Regions from separate parts of the Duganella sp. FT27W genome, predicted to be linked through region 3. Evidence: predicted binding sites of a transcription regulator. Region 3 holds the regulator's gene; each other region holds the start of a gene.

The links. Region 3 encodes FNR, which switches genes on or off when oxygen is low (the NO sensors DNR and NnrR bind a similar motif). Its sites were predicted from a motif close to TTGATNNNNATCAA; they were not measured.
Region 1: the regulator FNR is predicted to act here: its motif matches at 2,011-2,024, upstream of paaX (phenylacetic acid degradation operon negative regulatory protein PaaX).
Region 2: the regulator FNR is predicted to act here: its motif matches at 2,489-2,502, upstream of F8197_RS08875 (universal stress protein).
Region 4: the regulator FNR is predicted to act here: its motif matches at 1,546-1,559, upstream of cqsA (alpha-hydroxyketone-type quorum-sensing autoinducer synthase).

What each region holds. Positions count from the first base shown of each region.
Region 1 covers NZ_WHIV01000005.1:2,112-6,308, forward strand. Annotated here, with positions in the region: gene F8197_RS22010 (M14-type cytosolic carboxypeptidase) at 1-326, opposite strand, end outside; gene F8197_RS29485 (DUF4160 domain-containing protein) at 608-793, shown strand; gene F8197_RS22020 (DUF2442 domain-containing protein) at 753-1,019, shown strand; gene paaX (phenylacetic acid degradation operon negative regulatory protein PaaX) at 1,010-1,939, opposite strand; gene paaA (1,2-phenylacetyl-CoA epoxidase subunit PaaA) at 2,093-3,082, shown strand; gene paaB (1,2-phenylacetyl-CoA epoxidase subunit PaaB) at 3,079-3,387, shown strand; gene paaC (1,2-phenylacetyl-CoA epoxidase subunit PaaC) at 3,397-4,149, shown strand.
Region 2 covers NZ_WHIV01000002.1:610,112-614,308, reverse strand. Annotated here, with positions in the region: gene F8197_RS08885 (Crp/Fnr family transcriptional regulator) at 134-928, opposite strand; gene F8197_RS08880 (response regulator transcription factor) at 1,209-1,853, opposite strand; gene F8197_RS08875 (universal stress protein) at 1,945-2,415, opposite strand; gene F8197_RS08870 (protein phosphatase CheZ) at 2,778-3,611, shown strand; gene F8197_RS08865 (chemotaxis protein CheA) at 3,611-4,197, shown strand, end outside.
Region 3 covers NZ_WHIV01000004.1:828,176-832,372, forward strand. Annotated here, with positions in the region: gene F8197_RS20730 (putative peptide maturation dehydrogenase) at 1-1,013, opposite strand, end outside; gene fnr (fumarate/nitrate reduction transcriptional regulator Fnr) at 1,219-1,977, shown strand; gene F8197_RS20740 (FixH family protein) at 2,027-2,569, opposite strand; gene ccoG (cytochrome c oxidase accessory protein CcoG) at 2,579-3,973, opposite strand; gene ccoP (cytochrome-c oxidase, cbb3-type subunit III) at 3,970-4,197, opposite strand, start outside.
Region 4 covers NZ_WHIV01000002.1:816,470-820,666, reverse strand. Annotated here, with positions in the region: gene F8197_RS09840 (response regulator) at 1-188, opposite strand, end outside; gene F8197_RS09835 (sensor histidine kinase KdpD) at 191-1,471, opposite strand; gene cqsA (alpha-hydroxyketone-type quorum-sensing autoinducer synthase) at 1,638-2,897, shown strand; gene F8197_RS09825 (group II truncated hemoglobin) at 2,929-3,330, shown strand; gene F8197_RS09820 (DNA recombination protein RmuC) at 3,337-4,197, shown strand, end outside.

The DNA of each region.
Region 1 (4,197 bases), on a different contig from region 3:
GCGTAATAGACGCTGTCGTATTCGGGCGTGTGGTTAATCGTCATCACTTCGCCATCGAACGAGGTCGGCACGCGGAACCAGTTGTCGCGGTCGTAGCTGGCCACGGCCTGGTAGTCTTTCCAGCCATCGGGGTAGGCGGTCTTGCCGGCGTTGAGGAAACGCAGCGCCAGCGGGGTCGATGCACCGCCTTGCACGCGGAAGTAGAACCACTGGGTAATGTCGGCGTGCGAGTCCTTGCGGATGTTCAGGTCGATCGCGGCCGGGTTGTCGGCGGAAATGACGTCAATGGCGCCGGCGTCGAACTGCTGGCTGATTTTGATAGGCATGGTGGATAGTCCCGTTGAATTCAGTGTCGAGCGCTTGTGGCGCAGTGGCGACATCATACAGGGTGGTGGCGTTTTGGCGTATCTCAACTATGCCGACAAGTACGTTTGCGCTGGCGCAAGCTCTGTCGAGATGAAGCTCGCTAAGGTGGTTGATTGCCGCCGCTCAGGACATCATGATCGGCGCCACCGCGTTGGATCACGGGAGTATGATTGCCATGACGCCTACATTATTTCGGGACGGTAGCTTTCGCTATTTTTTCTTTTCGCGGGAGGAAACCAGAATGCATGTTCATGTGTCTCACCCTGACGGCGAGGCCAAGTTTTGGTTGGAGCCTGTAGTCGAGTTAGCCTCAAACAAAGGCCTGTCAGCGCGACAGTTACGAGCGGCGCAACAGTTTGTTGAACTTCACCAAGGGGAGATGCGCAATGTCTGGCAAAAATGGTTTTCCACCCAGCCTGGGCGTTGAGGTAGTTGAAATTGACGAGTCGGGATTGCGGCTCGACCTCGGCACGGAGTCACTTTGGCTCAGTTACGCGGATTTCCCATGGTTCGCCGGCCAGCCCGCCGAATTGGTGCGCGCGGTGGAGCGGTCTGCGCCTGAGCATCTGTATTGGCCCGCACTCGACATCGACCTGTCGCTTGCCTCGATTCGTGATCCTTCCGCGTTTCCGCTGATAGCCGCTCACCCCTGACGCAAGCCCCCGAACCGCGCATAAAACGCCGTCTCCGCCGCTGGCGCCTCCGGGTCTTCGCGGCGCAGCACGCTGTCGATGTGCTGTTCGGCGGCCGTGTGCACGGCCAGGTACAGCTGGCGCGCCAGGGCATAGGCCTGGGTGCCGGGCCAGGGCGCGGGCAGCAGTTCGGCCGGCAGTTGCGGGTCGTGCAGTTGCACGCGGCGATAGGCGTGGATCAGCAGGGTGCGGATCACGAAGGCCTGCTCCGGCGTCAGCTGGTCGGCCACGCCGCCGTCGAGCCCTTCTGCGAGCGGTGCAAAGCGCGCCAGGAATTGTTCGTAGCCGGCCGCCACTTCGCGCACGTCCCAGCCGGTTGCCACCAGGTCGCCCAGCGACCGCGCGCCCACACCGGGCACGGTGGCCGCGCGCACCACGAACAGCTTGCCGGCCACGCCCAGGCGCGCCAGCACCTCCGCCAGCGCGGCCGGTTCGGCGGCTGGATGGCCGAGGATGCCGGGCGCGACCACGCTGTAGCCCTCCCACAACAGTTCCTTGCGCACGGCCGTGCGTTCGGCCGGCGTCAGCGCGCCTTCGCCGCTGATGACCAGGGTCCAGCTGCCGTCCCAGTGCGCGTGCGGCTCGGCGTAGATGCGGCGGTAAGCGTGGGAAAAACGCGCCATGGCGTCGGGCGTGATCGCATAGGCGCTGCGGCGGCCGTCGCGCCGGGCGCCAAGCCAGCCCTCCTGCGCCAGCCGAAACACGGCCGTGCGCAGCAGCCTGTCATTGACGCCGAACGGCGCCAGCAACTCGATCAGGCTGCCCAGCCACACCATGCCGCCGTGCGGCACGATGGCGTCGCCGAAGATGGTCACCACCAGCGATTTCGAGCGCGGCGGGTCGTGGGCAAGGAAGTCGGTGATCCAGTCGGAGCAGTGCATATCGGCCAACAATGTCTGAAAACAGCAGTTTACCGGGTGAAACGCATTTTAAGGGTATTAAATGCGGAATTTTGATATGACTCAAAAAAACGGTAGCGAAAACGATTTGTGTATCGTATTATGATTTCAAGCCAGTACAGAGGAGGAGACGATATGTACGCCCAGCAAGTAGAGACCGGCCTGAGCACGGTCCGCACCACCGCCGACATGGCCGACGACGAACGCGCCTTCCAGGCCCGCATCGACGCCGGCGTCCGCATCGAGGCCAAGGACTGGATGCCCGACGCCTACCGCAAAACCCTGATCCGCCAGATCTCCCAGCACGCCCATTCGGAAATCGTCGGTCAGTTACCGGAAGGCAACTGGGTCACGCGCGCCCCCACGCTCAAGCGCAAATCGATACTGCTGGCCAAGATCCAGGACGAAGCCGGCCACGGCCTGTATTTGTACAGCGCCGCCGAGACCCTGGGCGTTACCCGCGACGAACTGCTGGCTGCCTTGCACAGCGGCAAGGCCAAGTATTCGAGCATCTTCAATTACCCCACCTTGTCATGGGCCGACATGGGCGCCATCGGCTGGCTGGTCGATGGCTCGGCCATCATCAACCAGATCCCGCTGTGCCGCTGCTCGTACGGACCGTATGCGCGCGCCATGGTCCGCGTGTGCAAGGAAGAGTCGTTCCATGCGCGCCAGGGCTACGACATCATGCTGTCGCTGGCGCGCGGCACGCCCGAGCAAAAGGCCATGGCGCAGGATGCGCTCAATCGCTGGTGGTGGCCGTCGCTGATGATGTTCGGCCCGTCCGATGCCGAATCGGTCAACAGCGCGCAGTCGGCGCAGTGGCGCATCAAGCTGTTTTCCAACGACGAACTGCGCCAGCGCATGGTCGATCAGACCGTGCCGCAGGCCGAGTTCCTGGGCCTGACCGTGCCCGACCCCGACCTGCGCTTCAACGCTGAGACGGGCCACTACGAATTCGGCGCCATCGACTGGACCGAATTCCAGAATGTCTTGAAAGGTAATGGCCCGTGCAACCGTGAGCGCCTGCGCACGCGCGTCGATGCCTGGGAGGAGGGCGCCTGGTTCCGCGAGGCGCTGGTGGCGCACGCCGACAAGCACGCAGCAGTGAAGGAGGTCGCATGACAACGCAAACGAACCCGCAACCGAGCAAGGAATGGCCGCTGTGGGAAGTGTTCATCCGCAGCCAGCACGGCCTGGCGCACAAGCACGTGGGCAGCCTGCATGCGCCCGACGCCGAAATGGCGGTCAACAATGCGCGCGACGTGTACACCCGCCGCAACGAAGGCGTGAGCATCTGGGTGGTGCGCGCGGCCGACATCGTCGCCAGCAGCCCGTCCGACAAGGGCGCGCTGTTCGAGCCGGCCAACAGCAAGGTCTATCGCCATCCCACCTTCTTCCCGATGCCGGAAGAAGTGAAGAATTTGTAAGGAGCGGCCATGGACCCGAAAGTAAATTACCTGCTGCGCCTGGGCGATAACGCCCTGATCCTGAGCCAGCAACTGTGCCGCCTGTGCGGCAAGGGCCCGGCGCTGGAAGAAGACATGGCGCTGTCCAACGTGGCGCTCGACCTGCTGGGGCAAACCCGCCTGTGGTACGAGTACGCGGCCGAATTGGAAAACGCGGGCCGCGACGAAGACCGCCTGGCCTATCACCGCGATGCCCACGACTTTAAAAACTGCCTGCTGCTCGAACAACCGAACGGCAACTACGCCGACACCATGATGCGGCAGTTTTATTTCGACACTTGGCACTACTTCCTGATCGCGGGCCTCACGCACAGCAGCGACCCACGCATTGCCGCCATCGCCGAAAAATCGCTGAAGGAAGTCACATACCACCTGCGCCGCAGCGGCGACCTGGTGGTGCGCATGGGCGACGGCACCGATATCAGCCACGCCAAAACCCAGGCCGCCGCCGACGCGCTGTGGATGTACAGCGGCGAAGTATTCAAGTATGACGCAGTGGACCACGCCATGGTCGATGCGGGCATCGCACCACGGGCGGACGCGTTGCGCACGCAATGGCTGGCGCACGTGGCGGAGATTTTTGCCGAAGCCACGCTGGCGATGCCACCCAAGGACGCCTGGATGCAGAGCGGCGGCAAGCAGGGGCGCCACACCGAGCATCTCGGGTTCATCCTGGCCGAGATGCAGTTCCTGCAGCGCGCGTATCCGAACGCGCAGTGGTGAGGGAGCGCTAAATGAGCGTACCAAAAGAAGCTCCTTCCCTCGCCAGCC
Region 2 (4,197 bases), on a different contig from region 3:
GAAGGCGGGACGGAATGCAAGCGCTATTTTGTGCAAACTCGGCCAAATGATAAAAAAACCAAGACAACAAAAAAAAAGCCCGGCTTGGAGGCCGGGCGCAAGGCTGGGTTAGAGCGCGGTACGTGCTACATGTTCACATTGCGGCCAGCAATTGCGCCGGGGTGGCTGCTTCGTTTTTGCTCTTGGCCGCCGCCAGCTGCTTGGCGCGGGTGCGCGAGGGGGGCAGGCGGCGCAGGGTTTTCAGCGCTTCGGCATCCTTGATGCCGATGGTGCGCTGGTCCACGCTGATCAGGCCGATTTCGTTGAAGGCCGACAGCGTGCGGCTCACGGTTTCCAGCGTAAGGCCCAGGTAGCTGCCGATCTCGTGGCGCGTCATGCGCAGGTTGAACAGCTTGGCCGAATAACCCATATGGGCGAAGCGGTCGGCCAGCGTGACCAGGAAGCGCGCCACGCGCGCCTCGGCGGACAGGGCGCCCAGCATGCCGATCATGGCCTGTTCGCGCACCAGCTCGCGGCTCATGACGCCGTACATCATGTTTTCCAGTTCCAGGTGCACGCGGCCGAGCGCGGTCAGCTTTTTGAACGGCAGCAGGATCAGGTCGCAATCGGACAGCGCCACCGCCTCCGACGAGTAATGGCGGGTGTGGATGCCATCGACGCCAAGCATGTCGCCCTTCATCGGGAAGCTCAGCACCTGCTCGTTGCCGAATTCGTCGATCAGCACGGTTTTCAGGAAGCCGGAGTTGACGATGTACAAGGTGTCGAACGGCTGGCCGATGGTGTGGATGCGCTGGCCGGTTTTGAACTGCACGTGCTGGAACAACAATTCCTCGGTCGTGACCGACACCGCCGACGGAATGTGCAGCAAATCGCACACTTCCTTGAGGTTGGACCAAAGGCGCCCCTGACGCTGGCGGCCGGCTTCCATCGACGACGATTGCAGGGTCGTCGTGACCGGGCGAATTTCAGACGCTTGCGTTGACAGCATGGTGAGCTCCTGTGTGCACATTCGAAACAGTGGAAGGAAGGCCGCCCGGTGTGGCTGAAGCAGCGGTGAGCGGCTCGCACGGCACTCTTGTAGCCGTGCAGCATGAAACAGTGATTTCAGTATGCCAACAGGGGCCGGGGCTGGATATCAGCAATGGCTGAATATGAGCGTAGGAGCGTGCGCAGGTTTGTAGGAGAAATCCTACCGGAAGGGGGAGTGATCAGGTTTTGAACGGCGACAGCAGGCGATGCGCAACGGCATATTGAACCATTTCGGATAGCGATGTCATCCCCATCTTTTGCATGATGCGGGTTTTATGGGTGCTGACGGTTTTGACGCTCAAGTGCAAGCCGTTGGCGATCTCGGTGATCGACTTGCCTGCCACCAGCAAGGAAAACACTTCGAATTCGCGGTCGGACAGCTGTTTATGCAACAGGCTCTCGTTGGGCATCATGATGTTGAGCGCCAGTTGCTCGGCCACCTCGGTGCTGATATAGGGCCGGCCGGAAGCGACCTTGCGGATCGCGCCGACCAGCTGGGTGCCGGCGCTTTCCTTGGTCAGATAGCCCTGGGCCCCGGCGCGGATGGCCCGCACCGCGTATTGCTCTTCCTCGTGCATGGTGAGAATCAGGATGGCCAGCTTGGGCGCTTCGGCCTTGATCTGGCGGATCAGATCGACCCCGCTGCGCCCCGGCATCGACAAATCGAGCATGAGCAGGTCGAAGCCGCCCTGGCGCACGTGGCTCAGCACCTCGAAGCCGTCGATCGCTTCGCCGACGATGTCGATGTCGGGCGCGCCGTCGAGAATGCGCTTTAGTCCTTCGCGCATGATCGTGTGGTCGTCGGCAATAACTATTCGGATCATCGTGGGCCGCTCACGCGCGAAGTGTTGGAAAGTAAAAAGTATTGCGATTGAAGTAATCTTGTGATGCTACTACAAAAAATTACACGGTGGCCTATTTTTTGTACTCGGGCTCGGCGATCAGGCGGTGTACCAGTACCGGAATGCGTGATTGTGACAACACCTTGTTGGTTACACTGCCCAGCAGCAACTGACCCCAGCCGCTGCGTCCGTGCGAACCGATGAAGATCAGGTCGCACCCATGCTTGACGCCGGCGGCGACGATTTCCGTCGCGGCGCTTTCGGCAAATGTGGTCAGCGCGGTACATGTAATGTTGCGTCGCGCACACGCTTGCACCACGTCGCGCACATGCTCCTCGCCAGCGCGCAGCAGGGCGGCACGGTATTCTTCCTCGCTCGGATAGCTGGGCGGAATGATTTCCACGTAAATCGGATACTGGTAGGCGGGGGCGACAAACAGGACCAGCACTTCGGCGCCCAGTTGCTCGGCAAACGTGACGCCGGCGCAGGCGGTCTTGCTGGAGACGGAAGATCCGTCGGTGGTGATCAGGATTTTTCGGTACATGGCAAGCTCCCGGAAAGAGACAGCATGAGTTTCATTGTAGACGCGATTTACATTATTGCTAGTATGGAAAGAGTTGATGATTCTCAAACATAACGATCTTACTTGGCGCATCGAATGTTTAAAGGTGTTGGCTGAGGCTTCTTTTTTTGCACTCAAGCATTAATTTTGTGTCACAAGCTGCCCGTTGAGCTGACATCCGGTGATAGTATCTCCAAATACAACGGAATGTGACGTCGTCCCGGTAATCGCCGTGGCGGGTTTGGCACATCCGGCGCGGCCCTGCTACACTCGCGATAGTGTTTTATTGCCGTGCATCATCATCGTGGGGCAGCAATTTTACAAATTATGGAGAAGCACGGATTATGACCAACGCCGCTGACGATTTCGACGCCTTATTTGAAGAAGTGTCCGCCCAAAGCAAGAAAGCCGCGCCTGCTCCAGCGCCAGCCCCGGCTCCCGCAGCAGCCGAAGACGACCTGGAAAGCCTGTTCGACCAGGTGTCTTCCGGTGTCGCCATGAGCGCGCCGGCGCCGGCCCCTGTGGCCGCCGCACCCGTCGCAGCCGCACCGGCTGCCGAAGGCGGCGAGGGCGATGAAACCGACAAGCCCATGTTCGAACGCCTGGGCGGCATCGTGCGCCTGTTGCACGACTCGCTGCGCGAACTGGGCTACGACAAGGCGCTGACCGAAGCGTCGTCGCAGATCAACGACGCCCAGGACCGCCTCGAATACGTCGCTACGCTGACCGAGCAGGCCGCCAATAAGGTGCTCAACACCCTCGACGAAGCCATGCCCGACCAGGACACGCTGTCGAAGCAGTCGAAAGACATGGAAAACCGCTGGGCCGACCTGTTCGCGGGCAAGCTGAGCCTGGACCAGTTCAAGCAACTGGCCGGCGATTCGCAAGCGTTCGCCGCCGCCGTCTCGGCCGCTACCGAAACCGAGAAGGCCCGCCTTCTCGAAATCATGATGGCGCAGGACTTCCAGGACATCACCGGCCAGCTGATCAAGAAAGTGGTGATCATCACCAAGACCGTCGAGGCGGAACTGGCGCAACTGCTGCGCGATAACGCACCACCTGACGTGCGCGAGAAAATCGCCCAGAAAGAAGTGACCTTGATGACTGGTCCATCGACGCCGACCGTGGCGCTGAGCCAGGACAGCGTGGACGATCTGCTTGCCGATCTGGGGTTCTAATGGACGATATGCTCAAGGATTTCGTCGTTGAGGCGATGGATCTTGCGGTCAACGTGGAAGAGCACCTGCTGGCGCTCGAACGCGATCCTGACAACAAGGAAACCCTTAACGCGGTGTTCCGTTCCTTCCACACCATTAAAGGTGGCGCCGGTTTCATGGGCCTGCCGGCGATGGTGACGGCTTGCCACCTGACCGAAAACCTGTTCGACGCTCTGCGCACCGGCGCTGCGCCTGTCACGCCGCTGGCGATCGAAGCGGCGCTGCAAGCGTCCGGTTTCGTGGCCGACCAGCTGGCCGAACTGAATAACGGCGCCGAGCCGGGCAGCCTGCCGGCCTTGCCGCAAGACCTCGAAAGCCTGCTCAATGACGCCATCGCCGGCAAGGCCGACAGCACGCCTGTTGCCGCCCCGGTCGCAGCACCGGCACCGGCGCCGGTCGCCGCGCCGGTCGCTGCTGCGCCGGCAGCCGTGGCCCCTGTGGCCACCGCGTCGCCGGACGGCCTCGACTGGGAAGCCATGTACGAAGCAGTGATGCCGGCCGGTAGTTATACCCGTCCGGCAGCAGCCGTTGCAGGCCCGGCTGTAGC
Region 3 (4,197 bases):
TCCGAGGCCAGCAGATAAAACGTCTGCGACAGGTGGCCGGCATCGAGCGATATTGCGCGGTACGCCTTCTGGTGGTTGCGGTATTTCCAGAACGAGCGCTCCACCCGTCCCACCATCACCACCTGTATCGCCGCGCCGGCCAGCCAGTACTGGTCTGCCACCATTTGCAGCGCCAGCGCCGCCGCTTCGTCCTGCGTGGTCGCGCGCAGCGGCACCAGCGTGTTGTCGAGCGGATGGTAGTGGTACAAGCCCGGCGCCAGGCCGTCCACCCGTTGCACCAGCACGAACGCTTCGACCGGATGCAGGCCGCCGCCCGACGGGCTGGTCTTTTTCAGGACGTTGGCATGCGGGCCGATGTGGCGCAGTTCCTGGGCGCCGAACGTGCGTTGCAGCAGGCGCGCCGCCACCGCCAGCGGCAGGCTGGCGCTGGTGTCGTAGTTGCGGCCCGTGTAACGGCGCAGCAGTACCTCGTCGAGGAAACCGGCGGGCGCTGGCAGCGGCACCGCCGCGCCGATGCTGGCCACCTGCTGCACCGGCGGTGGCGGATTGCCGTGGCGTTCGAGCAGTTCCTCGAAACTGGGCGCCTCCATGCCGGTGTCGCTGCGTACGTCGTGCCAGCGCGAGAACGTGTGCGCCAGCGCCGCCAGCGGCCGCCAGTGCAGCGTGCGCAAGGTGTCGTCGCGTTCGCGCAGGGCGTCCTGCGCATTGGCCTGCTCTTGCTGCTGGCCCTGGTCCTCGGCCAGCAGCAGGCCGTGCGCAAGCAGCCGGTCCACGACTGCCGCGCCATGGCGTTCGACGACCTCAGCGCGCGCGGTCCATACCGATGAACCAACTGCGGCCAGTGCCGCCAGGTCGGCCGCATCGACTTCGATCTCGCGGTCCAGGTGCGGCGCCAGCGCCAGCCAGCGGGTGCTGGCCGCCAGGGTGCTGGTGCCGGCAAACAAGGCGGTCCAGTCGATGTCCAGTTCTTCGCGGGGTTCGAGGTACAGCACGGCGCAGCGGCGTAGATTCATGGTCTTTATCTCTCCTGCTCTAGTTGAGAAATCGGCAATAACGAGGGCCAGTCTAGCGCATCCTTCGCCAGCGGGAAAGTGGCGACGGGCGGAATTTTCACCGGCCATTTGCTTGCACAATGCAAGTGAAATGCACGTCGGAATACCCGATGGTGGCAGTGCGGCATCGCACCATCCTGGCGCATCATGGTCTACACTAGCGGACATGATCAAAGACCTGCCATCGCTGGTGCTGCCCGGCGCCACAATCGACATCCTCAAAGCCAGCTGCGCCACGTGCAGCATGCACCAGCTGTGTTTGCCCATGGGACTGGGTAACGAAGACATGGACCGGCTCGACCAGATCATCGGCCGCCGCCGCAAGGTCGCGCGCGGCAATACCTTGTTCCGCATTGGCGATTCGTTCCAGAACCTGTACGCTATCCGCCTCGGCCACTTCAAAACTTACCAGGTCAACCGCGAAGGCGCGGAGCAGATCACCGGCTTCCAGATGGCCGGCGAACTGCTCGGTATGGACGCCATCAGCACCGACCTGCACCATTGCACGGCGGTGGCGCTGGAAGACAGCGAAGTGTGCGAAATTCCGTTCGCCACCCTGCAGCAACTGCTGGCCGAAATGCCGACCCTGCTGCGCCACTTCCACCGCATGATGAGCCAGGAAATCACGCGCGAGCAAAGCGTGATGCTCTTGCTCGGCAATATGCAGGCCACCCAGCGCTTCGCCGCCTTCCTGGTCAACCTGTCGTCGCGCTACGAAGCACGCGGCTACTCGCCCAACGCGTTCCAGCTGCGCATGTCGCGCGAGGAGATCGGCAACTACCTGGGCCTGACCATCGAAAGCATCAGCCGCCTGCTGTCGAAGTTCAAGAAAGAAGGACTGGTCCGGGTAAGCAACCGCGAAATCGAACTGCTGCAGCCGCAAACGCTCAAGGCGATTACGGCCGGTACCCAGACTTGCGGTTGAACTGATAGCGCGCCAGAGGCATGCCTGTGCCCCGGCGCCTATTGTGCGGCTATTGCGCCGGCGCCTGCTGCTGCACAGGCGCCACATCCGCCACCAAGGTTACCCCGCGCTCCTTCGGCCACGTCCACGCGCCGGCCAGGCGCCAGTCGCGTTTTTCGCCTTCCACCAGCACCACCCAGCGGCTGCGTTCGAGCATGGCCAGTGGCAGTTCGAAGCGGCCCGCCGCATCGGGTAGCACGGTCGCTTCGATATCCTTGTCGGGCAAGGTCGCGTGCGCGAGACGCAGCCGCAGGCGCTCGGTGATGCCGTCGCCGCTGGCGCGCTGCACCTGGCCCGTCAGCGCGCCGCGATTGGCGTCGTACCCGATCGTCATCGACAGGCCCATGGCGCTGGCCACGCGGTCGCGGCTCAGGTCCTGGTTGATGGCCTTGCCCTGCTTGTAGTAATCGCCGACCACCACCGGGTCGGGCGTTGAAAACGCCAGCCAGGCGGTAAACACGCTGCCGGCCACCACGATGGCCGGGCCCAGCATCAGGAACCACGGCCAGCGCTGCTTGTACCACGGCGTGACCGTGCTGTGTAAATGGTGCATGGTGATCTCCTAGCGCGGCACAATGAAGACCGCAGTTTCTTTCACATGCAGCGCCGGATCGTCCACCGATGTCAGCGCCACTTCGATCTTGTTCGAGCCCTTGTGTGCGGCGCCGTGCGCGGTGCGCAGGCGGATCGGTACGCCGCGCGTTTCGGTCGCGTCCAGCCGCACGGTAGCGGGCGTGACCAGGGCCAGCGTGTCGATGCCGGCGACGGTGATCCTGTACGTGTGGGCGCGCTCGGTGGTGTTCATGATCTGCAGCCGATAGACGTTTTCGATCATGCCGTCTTCCACTTCGCGGCCCATGGCGCCACGGTCGCGGATCACGTCCATTTTCAGTGGCACGCGCAGGTACAGGGCGGCGCCGGCGCCGGCCACGATCAGGCACAGCACGGCGGTGTAGATGCGCACCCGGGGACGCCAGGTGCGGCGGCGGATTTCGGTGGGTGTCAGGTGTTCGTCGAGCGCGCGTTCGGTGGCGTAGCGGATCAGGCCGCGCGGCGCATCGATCTTGTCCATCACGCCGTTGCAGGCATCGACGCACGCGGCGCAGCCGATGCACTCGTATTGCAGGCCGTTGCGGATGTCGATGCCGGTGGGGCACACCTGCACGCACATCGAGCAGTCGATGCAGGCGCCGCCGGTACTGGCTGCCTGCTTGCGGCGTGGCACCAGTGGACCACGCGGTTCGCCGCGCCTGGCATCGTAGGTGATGATCAGGGTGTCGCGGTCGAACATCGAGCTCTGGAAGCGGGCGTACGGGCACATGTACTTGCACACCTGCTCGCGCATCCAGCCGGCATTGCCATAGGTGGCAAAGGCGTAGAACAGCACCCAGAACCATTCCCAGGGACCGAAGTCGAAGGTCTGCACCTCGACCATCAGCTCGCGGATCGGCGTGAAGTAGCCAACAAAGGTAAAGCCGGTCCACAGCGCCACTGCGCCCCAGGCCAGGTGCTTGGCGGTTTTTTTTCCGAGCTTGCCGGCGGACCAGGGCTGGCGGTCGAGCAGCATGCGCGCGCTGCGCTTGCCTTCGATGCGGCGTTCTATCCACAGGAAGATTTCGGTATAAACAGTTTGCGGGCAGGTGAAGCCGCACCACACGCGCCCGGCCACGGCGGTGGCCAGGAACAGCAAATACGCGCTGATGATCAGGAGCACCGCCAGGTAAATGAAATCCTGAGGCCACAAGACCATGCCGAAAATGTAGAACTTGCGCGTGGTCAGGTCGAACAGCAAGGCCTGGCGGTCGTTCCAGAGCAGCCACGGGGTGCCGTAAAACGCCAGCTGCGTCAGCCACACGAACAGCCAGCGCAGGCGGGCGTAGCGGCCCGAGGTTTCGCGCGGGTAGATTTCCTCGCGCGCCGCATACATCTTGATGACTTGTGTCTCGGGCGCACTCATTTTGCTGGTCCCGGTTCCGGTTCCGGTTCCGGCTTGGCTGCTGGCGCTGGCGCCGGCTGCGTCACATCATTGGACAAGCTCCAGATGTAGGCAGCCAGCACGTGCACCTTGGCGTCGCCGAGGAAGTCGCCAAACGCCGGCATGGTGGCAGCGCGGCCGTTGCGGATGGTTTCCATGATGGTGTCGGCGCTGCCGCCGAACAGCCAGACCTTGTCGGTCAGGTT
Region 4 (4,197 bases), on a different contig from region 3:
GGTGGGGGCGGCGGTGTGCCGCGCCGTCCGTGGTCGCCGTGGCGCAGCCAGTGCAGCGCCGTGGTGGTGTCGTGGAAGGTCTTGCTGGCGTGGATGGGGTCGAGCTGGAACGCCAGGCTGCGCAGGAATGAATCGCTGTCATCGACCAGCACGGTCAGGGTAGGGTGGGTGTAGAGAGGAAGTGACATGATTATTTTGCCAGTGATGGCTGCTGGGGAAATTCGAGGATGAAGATGGCATAGGCGCTCTCGCGCGAGATGCATTCGATGGTGGCGCTCCAGGCATCCATGATTTCCTGGCACAGCGCCAGGCCGATGCCGGCGCCGTTGTGCGGCGGGAACGAGTAAAAACGGTGGAAGATCAGCGGCATCTGCTGCGCCGGAATGCCGCAGCCGGTATCGATGAACAGCAGGCGCGGCGGCGCATGGCCGCCATCAACGACGATCCGCACCCGGCCCTTGCCGGCGCGCTGGATGGCTTTCAGTGCATTCCTCAGCAGGTTCAGCAAGATCACCACCGACAGCTCGGACTGGCCGGCAAAACTGAAATTGCGGCGTACCTCCAGCGCCACCAGCTTTTGCTGGCCGGCGTTGACGAACGGGTAGCGCTTGAGCACCGCCGCCACCACCGCTTCCATCGATACCGTCTCGATCGGCCGCAGGCTGCGCCGCACCGCCGTGGCGCTGAGCAGGAACAGGTCGATCATGTGGTTCATGTGGCGCACCTCGAACTGGATCCGCGCCAGCGCGTCGACGGTGCCCACGCGGTCGGCCGGCAGCGGCCCCGCACTTTCCGAGCACATGCGCAGCAGGCCGCGCACATTGGCGTCCACGCTGGTGAGCGGCGTGCGCAGTTCGTGCGCCACGGTCGCCAGTCCGGCGCCCAGTCCCGCCAGTTTTTCCTGCGCCAGTACCTCGCGGCTGATCTTGGCAGCAGCGAGCACGGCAATCGTGAACCAGTGGATCGGCAACTGCTGCAATACCAGCCGGCTGCCGAGGACGGCGGTGTCGCCCACCATGGCCACCGCTGCCACCGCCGCCGCCGTGCCGATCAGGTAAGCCTTGACGGCGACGCTGGTGTCGAAATGGAACAGCACGATCAGGCCGATCAGCAGGGACTCGCTCCACACGCCGGACGCATGATTCATCAGGAACATGAAGGTGAAGAAGAACGGGAAGATGTAGCTGAGCGTGACCAGCAGGTACAGGTCCAGCATGCGGCGGCTGAACTGGCGCGCAAACAGGCCGATCGCGCACAGCACGATACCGACCAGCCGCAGCGGCAGGCTCTCGTATTCCTGCGGGAAAAAGTGCTGCCAGATCACGTAGTACAGCGGCATGGCGACCGTGCCGATGCAGGCCAGCAGCAAGATGCGCACGGTGGCATGGTCTTCGCGGCCATGGTATTGGAGCAGCGACTGCAGCACGCTCGTCTTCCAACGCTTGAAGGATTCTTGCAGTGGTTGCTTCATGGCAAGGATTTACTTGTCTGTGAGACTTATCATCGCCCGGATTTGCAACGCACTCTGGCATATCAAATAGGTCGTTGATTTTGATCAACTGGTTTGGGATTTTTATGCATCAAGGTGCGAAATAGTTTCATAAAAAAACACAACCATTTCAAAACAGGAAAATATCATGACCAACGTTAACACTTGCCAAAATGCCTTGTTTCACCCTTCGCTGTTTGCTGCCGAACACCTGATGCCGGATTACGTGCGCCGGCGCATGGATGCGCATCACGTGACGCGGATTGAACAGTTGCTCGGCGGCGAGCACCCGCATGCCTGGCAGCCGGTCCAGGCGGGCTCGGTATTTTTGGCCGGTAACGATTACCTGTGCCTGGCCGGCGAGCCGGCGCTGGTGCGGGCCCAGGTCAACGCCTTGCAGGGGGGCGAAAGCGAACAGCTGATGTCGGCGGTGTACCTGCAGGAGGGCAGCGCCCAGCACCGGCTCGAACACAAGTTCGCGCGCTTCATGGGTGCCGAGGACGCGATTTTGGCGCAGTCGGGCTGGGCCGCCAATGTTGGCCTGGTCCAGACGCTGGCCGAGCCCGGCTTGCCGGTGTACCTCGACATGCAGGCCCACGCCTCGCTGTGGGAGGGCGTGCAGTCGGCCGGCGCCGTGCCGGTCTCGTTCCGCCACAACGACCTCGAGCATCTGCAGCGGCAGGTGGCGCGCCACGGACGCGGCGTAATCGCGGTCGATGCGCTCTACAGCACCAATGGCAGCGTGGCGCCATTGCCGGCACTGGTCGATCTGGCCTGGGCGACCGGCTGCGTGCTGATCGTCGACGAATCGCATTCGCTGGGCACCCACGGTCCGCGCGGCGCCGGATTGGTCGCCGCGCTGGGCTTGCAGGACCGCGTGCATTTCCGCACGGCGTCGCTGGCCAAGGCGTTTGCCGGGCGCGCCGGCGTCATCACGTGCTCCAGCAAATTCAAGGGCTACTTCCTGTCCGAGTCGCGCCCGGCCATCTTCAGTTCCTGCCTGCTGCGGCACGAGCTGGCGTGGTTCGATGCCGCCATCGACTTTGTCGCGGCAGCCGACGAGCGGCGCGTGGCCCTGCACATCAAGGCCTGCGCGCTGCGCGAGGAACTCGGTGCGCTCGGCTACAACGTCAGCGACGGCACCGAGCAGATCATCGCCCTGGAAGCGGGCCCGGAACCGAAAACGCTGGCGCTGCGCAAGCTGCTCGAAGCGCGCGGCGTGGTGGGCGCCATGTTCTGCGCACCGGCCACGCCGAAGAACCGCTCGCTGGTGCGCCTGACCCTCAATAGCGGCCTTGATCGCAGCCAGCTGCGGCGCATCGTCGAGGCCTGCGACGATATCCGCAGCCTGGCCGATGTCGAGGGCTGGACGTCCACGCGGCGCCTGCACAAGCTGGCGCTGGTGTGAGGGCGCACGAGGGGAAGCGCGGTACGCTATCATGGCGGCTATGACCGAAGAATCGAAAACCCTCTATGAAGTGATCGGCGGCGAGGCGCGCGTGCGCGCGATGGTCGACCGTTTTTATGACCTGATGGAACTCGAGCCCGAGTTCCAGCTGCTGCGCTCCGTGCACGGCCCGTCGCTCGAGAATGCCAACGACCGCCTGTTCATGTTCCTCAGCGGCTGGATGGGCGGGCCCGACCTGTACCAGCAAGCGCACGGCCATCCGCGCCTGCGCATGCGCCACATGCCGTTCGCCATCGGCACCCAGGAACGCGACCAGTGGCTGCGCTGCATGGCGTGGGCGATGGAAGACGTGGGCATCGATACCGAACTGCGCGTGCGGCTGATGAACTCCTTCTTCCAGACCGCCGACTGGATGCGTAACAAGCCCGATTAAGATTCCATGACCGACATCCACTTCTATGTGTTGCTGGCACTGGTGCTCGCGGCGATCGTGTTGCTGGTGCTGGTCTTGCTGCGCCCGCGCGGCAGTGCCGGTCTCGATGGTGCAACGCTGGCATCCCTGTCCAACCTGGCCGAGCGTATCGAACGCGTGGAGCGCGAGGTGCGGGTGCAGCTGCAAACCACGGCGCAGTCGAGCCACGCGGCCACGGTGCAGCAGTTCGACGGCATGCGGCGCCAGCTCGAAACGCAAGGACTGGTCGCGCGCGACGAGCAGACGCGCAACCTCAAGCTGTTCGCCGACAGCATGAACCAGACCCTGGCCCGCCTGACCGAATCGAACGCCGCCCGCATGGGCGAGGTGCGCGCCACGCTGGAAGCGAAGATCAAGGACCTGCAAGCCGATAACGGCGCGCGCCTGGAAGAGATGCGCAAGACCGTGGACGAGAAGCTGCACGCCACGCTGGAATCACGCCTGTCGGCGTCGTTCCAGCAGGTGTCGGAGCGCCTCGAGCGCGTGCACCAGGGCCTGGGCGAGATGCAGCAGCTGGCGCTGGGCGTGGGCGATCTCAAACGCGTGCTCACCAACGTCAAGACGCGCGGCACCTGGGGCGAGGTGCAGCTGGAAATGCTGCTCGAACAGGTGCTCACCCCGGAGCAGTACGCCAAGAACGTCGAGACCATCGCCGGCAGCGGTGCGCGGGTGGAGTTCGCGCTCAAGCTGCCGGGCCAGGTGGAGGGCGGCGCACCGGTGTGGATGCCGATCGACGCCAAGTTCCCCAAGGAGCAGTACGAGCGCCTGCTGGAAGCGGCCGACCGCGCCGACGCCGATGGCGTGGCGCAGGCCGGACGCGAACTGGAA